Regions from separate parts of the Paraoerskovia marina genome, predicted to be linked through region 1. Evidence: riboswitches for the same ligand, from Rfam matches in the RefSeq annotation. Region 1 holds a riboswitch; the other holds the start of a gene.
What was found. Region 1 has a riboswitch for S-adenosylmethionine ahead of BLU20_RS02555 (methylenetetrahydrofolate reductase). Riboswitches for the same ligand answer to the same signal wherever they lie in the genome.
Positions count from the first base shown of each region.

Region 1 (4,265 bases):
CGCCAGCGCGCGGTACGCCGTCGTGACGGCCTCGTGCACGCGCTCGACGGGGACGTCGAGGGTGTCGGTCACGAGGATCGGCTCGTCGAGCTGGACCCACGGCACGCCGACGGAGCCGAGCGCACGCAGCAGGTCGGCGTACGCGGCGACGACGTCGTCCAGGCGGTCGAGGGGCGTGAAGCCCTCGCCGGCGTCGTCGGCCGCCTTCGCCAGGGCGAGGAACGTGACGGGGCCGACCAGGACCGGGCGGGTCGTGACCCCGGCCTCCTTCGCCTCGGCGTACTCGCGGACGATCCGGTGGTCGGCGAACGAGATCGACGTGGTCTCGCTGATCTCGGGCACGAGGTAGTGGTAGTTGGTGTCGAACCACTTGGTCATCTCGAGCGGGGCGTCCTCGCCGCGACCGCGGGCCACGGTGAAGTAGCCGGCGAGGTCGAGGGAGCCGTCGTCGGGGTCGATGAGGTCGCGGAACCGCTCGGGGACCGCACCCAGCAGCGCGACGACGTCGAGCACCTGGTCGTAGTAGGAGAACGACCCGGGGACCGACCCGTCGTCCGGGTTCAGTCCGAGGGAGACGAGGCGGCGCACGGTGTCGCGGCGGAGCGTGCCCGCGGCGACCTCGAGGTCGAGCGTGTCGGCGTCGCCCGCCCAGAAGGCCTCCACGGCCTTCTTGAGCTCGCGACGTCGTCCGATGCGGGGGTAACCGAGGACGGTCCCTCCGGGAAATGCTGTGCTGGTCATGGTGCGAGTCCTTCCGTGAGGGTGGTGGATTCGCCGGAGACCCACGGCCCGCTGGCCAGGTCCGCGGGTGCGGGGCTGGTCGCCCGCGCACCCCCGCCGTCGAGGTGGACACCCTCGAGCAGGTCGAGTGCGGCTTCGTGCTTGTTGAAGGTGTAGACGTGGATGCCGGGCGCGCCCGCGGCGAGGACCGCGCGGGCGAGCTCGACGGAGCGTCGGACGCCGAGGGCGTGGCGCGCGGCGTCGTCGTCCGCCGCGGCCTCGAGCTCGGCGACGATCGAGGTGGGCGCCGGGACGCCGGTGAGCTCCTCGACACGACGCAGGCGGCGCGGCTCGGTCATCGGCAGGATCCCCGCGAGGATCGGGATGGTGACGCCCGCTGCCCGGGCCTCCTCGACGAACTCGATGTACGACGAGGCCTCGTAGAACAGCTGGGTGATGGCGAAGTCCGCGCCGGCCTGCTGCTTCTCCAGCAGGCGGGCGACCTCCTGGGTGCGGGTGGTGCCCGCGTCCCGGTTGCCGTCGGGGAACGTGGCGACGCAGATCGTCAGCGGCCGGGCTGCCCCGCGCAGCGCGGTCGAGACGTCCGCCGCGCACCGCCGTGCCTCGACGCGGCGCAGGAGCGCCACCAGCTCGACGGCCGACGACGGCCCACCCTCCGCCGGAACCCAGTCCGGGTTGTTGACGGGCGGGTCGCCCCGCAGGGCGAGGAAGCTGCGGACGCCCTCGTCGAGGAAGTCCTCGATGACGGACTCCGTGTCCTCGAGCGACGCGCCGACGCAGGTCAGGTGCGCGATCGGGAGGACGGGGGTGCCCGCCAGGAGCTTCCCGACGACGTTCCGTGCGGTCGAGCGGTCGTTGCCCGCCGCGCCGTAGGTCACCGAGACGAAGTCGGGGCGGGCCGCGACGAGGCGGCGCGCCGTCTCCCAGAACTTGGGGGCGGCGTCGGGGTTGCGCGGGGGCATCAGCTCGAACGAGATCGTCGGGCGGGCCGGGGCTGCGCCGATCGTCACGGTCATACGAGTGCCTCAGACATGCGTGGTCTCCATCGGACCTGGCGTTAGCACCTGTACCCCTCGGGAGGCTTCCGTCGGGCAGGTTGCTGCGGTGTCGACGAGCCAGGACTCTCGACCGCTCTGGATGGGTTGCTGGGACGAGCCTACGAGCCGCCCGCATGGTGGGCCAAGCGCTGTCCGTTGGGCGAGACGACGTGACGTGCTCAGGCGGAGGCGCGCCAGACCACGGTCGTCGGGAGCGTCACGTTCGCAGCGGCCTCGGGGCTGCGCAGCTGGTCCAGGACGAGTCGCGCGGCCGCGTGTCCGATGTCGTGGGCAGGTTGCGCCACCGTGGAGAGCTTCGGGGTGCAGCGCTGGGCCCAGTCGCTGTCGTCGAACCCGACGATCCCGACGTCCTCGGGGATGCGGCGCCCGTGCGCGCGCAGCGTCTCGATCGCGCCCGCGGCCACGGCGTCGGACGCCGCGAACACCCCGTCGACCGACGGGTCGCGCCGCAGCAGCTCAGCCATGCCGCGGACGCCCGACGTGTACGAGTACAGGGGGTCCGTCACGACGAGGGACTCGTCGAACCGCTCGCCGAGCGCCTCGGTGAACCCGGCGAGCCGGTCGGCGCCCGAGTCCCGGTCGAGCGCGCTCGCGAGCATTCCCACGCGCCTGCGCCCGGTCGCGACGAGCCGTTCGGTGATCTCGCGTGCGGCGGCGTGGTTGTCGATCGCGACGTGGGGGAGGGAGCCGCCGCCCTCCGGCTGGCCGATGACGGCGGCGGGCAGGGCGATCTTCTCCACGGCCTCCGCGACGGCGTCGTGCGTCCGGGCGGAGACGAGGACCACGCCGTCCACGAACCCGCCGCGGAGGTAGGTCGAGACACGCTCGGCGTCGCTGTCCGACGCGACGACGAGGACGACGAGCTGGTAGCCGGCGTCGGCGAGGGCGTCGTTGGTGCCGAGCATGATCGACCCGATGTTCGGGTCGCCGAGGAACAGCTGGTGGGGCTCGTGGACGACGAACCCGACCGCCATCGAGCGCTGGGTCACGAGGTTGCGTGCCGCATTGTTGCGGACGTACCCGACCGCCTCGATCGCCGCCTCGATCCGCGCCGCCGCGTCCGCGGAGACGTACCCCGTCCCGTTCAGGAACCGGGAGACGGTTCCGCGTGAGACTCCTGCTCGGGCGACGACGTCGTGGACCGTCGCACGTTGCCGCGGGGGAGGGGTCATGAGCGCAGGCTATCTCCGAACTGGTCGTGTGTGCACGTGTACACATCGCCGGAAGTCGTGTAGCGTGCTCGATTGTGTGCACGTGCACACACTGATTTTCGACGACGAGAACCAGGAGTCAACGTGGACGACCCCGCAGCACAGGGCCGCGGTCTGCCGCTGCCGCACCGCGGCATCGCCTTTGGCGGGGACTACAACCCCGAGCAGTGGACGCGCGAGACGTGGGCCGAGGACGTGCGCCTCATGAACGAGGCCGGTGTCGACCTCGTCGCCATCAACATCTTCGGCTGGGCGGAGATCGAGCGCACCCCCGGGAACTACGACTTCGGTCGCCTCGACGAGGTCATGGACCTCCTGGCCGCCCACGACATCTCCGTGAACCTCGGCACGGGAACGTCCTCGCCGCCGCCGTGGCTCACCACCGCGCACCCGGAGGTTCTTCCCGTGACGCGCGACGGGGTCACCGTCAGCCCCGGCGGTCGCCAGGCGTGGTGCCCCAGCTCGCCGGTCGTCCGCGAGCACGCGCTGAACCTGGTCCGGGCGGTGGCCGAGCGGTACGCGGAGCACCCCGCGCTCGTGCTCTGGCACGTCTCGAACGAGCTCGGGTGCCACAACGCCCTCTGCTTCTGCGACGAGTCCGCCCGCGCGTTCCGCCGGTGGCTCGCCGACCGCTACGGGAGCGTCGACGCGCTTAACGACGCGTGGGGCACGGCCTTCTGGAGCCAGCGCTACGGGTCGTTCGACGAGGTCCTCCCGCCGCGCGTGACGGCCTCGTCGGGCAACCCGACGCAGGAGCTCGACTACCGGCGCTTCAGCTCGGACGAGCTGCTGGCCTGGTACGACGCCGAGGCCGAGGTCCTGCGGGAGCTGTCGGTCGCGCCGGTCACGACGAACTTCATGGCCACCGCGCACATCCGCACCCAGGACTACTGGTCGTGGGCGGGCCACGTCGACGTGGTCGCCAACGACCACTACGTCGACCACCGCCTGGCGGACCCTGCCGGTGAGGTCGCGTTCGCCGCGGACCTCACGCGCGGTCTGGCACGGGGCAACCCGTGGATGCTGATGGAGACGTCGACGGGTGCCGTCAACTGGCAGCCCCGGAACATCGCCAAGGTTCCCGGAGAGCTGGAACGGACCGTCCTGACGCACGTCTCGCGCGGTGCGGACGCGGTGTGCTTCTTCCAGTGGCGTGCCTCCCGCGCCGGGTCCGAGCGCTTCCACTCGGCACTCCTGCCCCACGCGGGGACCGACTCGCAGCAGTGGCGCACGACGACGCGGCTCGGGGCCCTGC
Region 1 covers NZ_LT629776.1:558,034-562,298, forward strand. The annotation lists gene metE (5-methyltetrahydropteroyltriglutamate--homocysteine S-methyltransferase) at 1-741, opposite strand, end outside; gene BLU20_RS02555 (methylenetetrahydrofolate reductase) at 738-1,757, opposite strand; SAM riboswitch class I at 1,781-1,885, opposite strand; gene BLU20_RS02560 (LacI family DNA-binding transcriptional regulator) at 1,958-2,971, opposite strand; gene BLU20_RS02565 (beta-galactosidase) at 3,095-4,265, shown strand, end outside.

Region 2 (4,265 bases), 570 kb from region 1:
GGTTGTTCGAGATGTCGACGACGCGGAGTGCGTCGAGGAACTGGAACGACCGCTTCTTCGCCGTCTCGGGGTCCGTGCCGGCGGGGACGTCCAGGTCGAAGGTGACGACCGTCCCGCCGCCGGTCTGCTGCGCGCGGGCCAGGTCGGCCTGCGGGTGTGAGTCGAGGAACGGGTAACGCACGGCCGCGATCCCGGGGAGCGACTCGAGCTGCTCGGCGAGCCGGTGAGCGGCGGCGTTCTGCGCGCGGACCCGGACGTCGAGGGTCTCGAGGCCCTTGAGCAGCGTCCAGGCGTTGAACGGCGACAGCGACGGGCCGGTGTTGCGGATCATCGTCTTCACGGGGCCGTCGATGTAGTCCGACGACCCGAGGATCGCCCCGCCGAGAACACGTCCCTGGCCGTCGATGTGCTTCGTCGCGGAGTACACCACGGCGTCGGCACCGAGCTCGAGCGGCTTCTGCATCAGCGGTGTCGCGAACACGTTGTCGAGGACGACGAGCGCACCCGCACGGTGCGCGAGGTCGCAGACCGCACGGACGTCGACGATGTCCTGCATCGGGTTGGACGGGGTCTCGAAGAAGACGACGTCCGCCGGCGTGGACAGCGCCTCCTCCCACTGGGAGAGGACGTGACCGTCGACGTAGTCGGTCTGCACACCCCAGCGCGCGAAGATCTCGTCGAAGATGACGAGGGTCGAGCCGAAGAGGGCGCGGGCCGCGACGATGCGCGATCCCTGGCCGACGATCGCCGCGAGCGACGTGAAGACGGCCGACATCCCCGTCGCCGTGGCGAAGCAGGCCTCGGCCCCCTCCATCAGGCGCATCCGCTCCTCGAACGTGTGCACCGTCGGGTTGCCGTACCGGGAGTAGATGAAGCGGTCGGCGTCGCCGGTGAACGCGGCCTCGGCCTCGGCGGCTGACTCGTAGGCGTAGCCCTGGGTGAGGAACAGCGCCTCGCTGGTCTCGCCGAACTCGGAGCGGCGGTGCCCGCCGCGCACGGCGAGCGTCGCCGGACGGGCGCTCGCGGGCAGAGGCCCGCGCGCACGGCCTCCGGGCACCTCGCCGGGGCCCGAGGGGCCCGCGACGGACCCGTAGGGCGCGCTCATGCGGAGGTCCACGTGGTGCTCGGCAGGCCGGCGACGCGCCACCCGTTCTGGTTGCGGACGCCGAGCGCGTCGGCGTCGCCCTCGAAGCCCTCGAGCACGTTGTACGCGGGGCCGAGACCGGCCGCGGTCGCGGCGGCGGCGGCACCGATCGAGCGGTTGCCCGACCGGCAGAGGAACACGAGGGTGCGCCCGTCGCCCGGCGTCACGCCGGCCTCGAGGATGGGGTCGAGGAAGTGCGGGTTCGGGCCGAGCTGGGTGACCCAGGGGGTGTACACGGTCTCCTTGTCGAGCGAGGAGACGTCGGCGACGCCGATCGTGCGCCACTCGCCCTCGGTGCGGACGTCGACGAGCACCGCACGCTCGTCGGTGGCGAGGATCTCCCACGCGTCCTGGGGGGTGATGTGACCGGCAAAGCCGTCGGCGGGTCGGATGTCCGGGGTGCTCATGAGCTCCTCCATCGGTCGTGGCGGTAGCACCCGCGCCCTGAGGGCCAGGGGGGTTGCTGCGGCGTCATCGTGCCAAGTCACTCAGCCGCTCTGGATGGTTGGAGGGATCGTACGTCACGGCGGACGGGCGTCAACACGCCGTCTCAGAATTGATGCCCACGATGCGAGATCGGCTTTTGACAGGCCCGGACCGGCTCGCCATTCTTGGAGGCAGGTCATGAGTGCCAGCGCGAAACCCCGGTTTGCTGGCCGGCAACCCTCCTCCCACGGTGGGGTGCCCCGGGTGACGACCCGGCCGTTCACCAGGTGGTGCGCGGCAAGCGTGGGACGCCGCGGCGTCCCGGATCTTGGAGGACTGCAGTGAGCGCACCAACTCTCGGGACCACGGTCTGTGACCACCTGGACCCCGTGCTCCCCGTCACCGGCGCCGAGACCCTCGTCCCGCGGGTCGGTGCCGCCCCGATCCGGTACGCCAACCTCGACGTCGCCGCCTCGGCCCCCGCCCTGGCGAGCGTCGCCGAGCGCGTCGCCGAGGTGCTGCCGCTGTACGCGAGCGTGCACCGCGGTGCGGGGTACCTCTCGCAGGTCTCGACCGCCCTGTACGAGGCCTCCCGGCGCACCATCGGCGACTTCGTCGGCGCACGGCCGGACGACGTCACGGTCGTCACGCGCAACACCACCGACTCGTTGAACCTGCTCGCCGGCTGCGTCCCCGCGGGGCCCGACGGCCTGCCGGGTCGGGTCCTGGTGCTCGACCTCGAGCACCACGCCAACCTGCTGCCCTGGCAGCGCGGGAGCGCGACGGTGCTGACCGCCGCACCGACGGTCTCCGGCACGCTCGCGGCCCTGCGCGCCGAGCTCGCGCGGACCCCCTACGTCCTGCTCGCCGTCACCGCGGCGTCGAACGTCACGGGGGAGTCTCTGCCCCTCGCGGACGTCGTCAAGATCGCGCACGACGCCGGAGCCCGGGTCGTCCTCGACGGCGCCCAGCTGGTCCCGCACCGCAGGGTCTCGCTCGCCCGGAGCGGCGCCGACTGGATCGCGTTCTCCGGCCACAAGACCTATGCGCCGTTCGGCGCGGGCGCGCTCGTCGGCCGCCGCGACTGGCTCGACTCGGGCACGCCCTACCTGGCCGGTGGCGGGGCCGTGCGTCAGGTCGGGCTCGACGAGACCCGGTGGCAGTCCGCACCGGCCCGCCACGAGGCAGGGTCGCCCAACGTCATCGGCGCCGTGGCGCTCGCGGCGGCCTGCGACGCGCTCGCGGCGGTCGACCCGGCCGAGCTCGCCGAGCACGAGGCCGTGCTGCGACGGCGCCTCGTCGACGGCCTGTCGGCGATCGAGGGGGTCGAGGTCGTCAGCCTCTGGCCCGACGCCGAGGACCCGGTCGGTGTCGTGACGTTCGCCGTCGAGGGGCACGACCCAGGCTTCGTGGCCGCCTACCTCTCGGCCGAGCACGGCATCGGTGTGCGTGACGGACGGTTCTGCGCCCACCCGCTGCTCTCACGGCTCGGGCTGACCGGCGGGGCCATTCGCGCCTCGGTCGGTGTCGGTACCGCGGGTGAGGAGGTCGAGCGCCTGATCCGTGCCCTCGAGACGTTCGTCGCCCAGGGCACGCAGGTGGAGTACACCGTCGTGGACGGCTGCTGGACCGTCGTCGACGACCCTCGTCCCGTGCCCGCCGGCTCCGGGCTCTCCGGTCTCTTCGCCACGGCAGCGGCCGGCTTCGTCGCCGAGTCCGCCGGATGCGGCCCGCTGCCGGAGTAGCCGCGAGCGGCGAGACGACGGTCCGGCGCCGCCCGGCCTCGCACCCTCACCTGGCAGCACGACGGCCCCCACCCGCAGCGGGTGGGGGCCGTCGTGGTCAGCGTCAGTGCTTGAAGGCGTCCTTGGCCTTCTCGCCTGCCTGCTTGACGTCGGAGGAGGCCTGGTCGGCCTTGCCCTCGGCCTCAAGACGCTCGTTGTCGGACGCCTTGCCGGCGCCCTCCTTGATCTTGCCCTGAGCGTCTTCTGCTGCGTTCGAGATCTTGTCGCCGATACCCATGTGCTGCTCCTTTCGTCGGTGAGACCGACCGTAAGGAGGTCGTACGGAACTCGCACGCCGAGACCGTCAGCGTGGTGTCACCGACCCGTTGAGGTGCAGCAGACGCTTGCGCGCATTCCATCCGGTGATGGACCACACGCCCTCGGTGCCCGGCCGGACGGAGACGTCCACGACGCCGGGCAGCACGACCGGACGGGCGAACTGCACGTCCCAGTCGTAGGCGTCGCCCCGCGCCGGCCCGACCTGCGCCAGGGCGCGCGCCGCCGTGTACATGCCGTGGGCGATGGTGCGGGGAAACCCGAAGGCCTTGGCGCCGAGCACCGAGACGTGGATGGGGTTCCGGTCGCCCGAGACCGTCGCGTACGCCTTGCCGACCCGGGCGTCGAGCCGCCACCGTGCCGTGGGGAGCGGCGGGACGAACTCGGGTCGCTCCGTCTCCTCGGGAGCCGGGGCGAGGTGGACACCCTTGGCCAGGTACGTCGAGACGCCCGTGTACGCGGGGGAGTCGTCCCCGATGACCGTCACGTCGGTGACCAGGTCGACCTGGGTCCCGCGACGGTGACCGCGCAGGCCCTCCGCCCGGGCCGTCACCGTCACCGACTCGCCGAGCTCGACGGGACGGAAAAGGCTGACGTGGTTCTCGACGTGGACCATGCCGAGCAGCGGCAGAGGG
Region 2 covers NZ_LT629776.1:2,975,433-2,979,697, reverse strand. The annotation lists gene BLU20_RS13520 (O-succinylhomoserine sulfhydrylase) at 1-1,105, opposite strand, end outside; gene BLU20_RS13515 (rhodanese-like domain-containing protein) at 1,102-1,551, opposite strand; SAM riboswitch class I at 1,557-1,652, opposite strand; SAM riboswitch class IV at 1,765-1,880, shown strand; gene BLU20_RS13510 (aminotransferase class V-fold PLP-dependent enzyme) at 1,912-3,315, shown strand; gene BLU20_RS13505 (CsbD family protein) at 3,419-3,592, opposite strand; gene BLU20_RS13500 (MaoC family dehydratase) at 3,659-4,265, opposite strand, start outside.
Region 2: linked by a shared signal. The riboswitch ahead of BLU20_RS13515 (rhodanese-like domain-containing protein) and the one ahead of BLU20_RS02555 (methylenetetrahydrofolate reductase) in region 1 are both predicted to bind S-adenosylmethionine.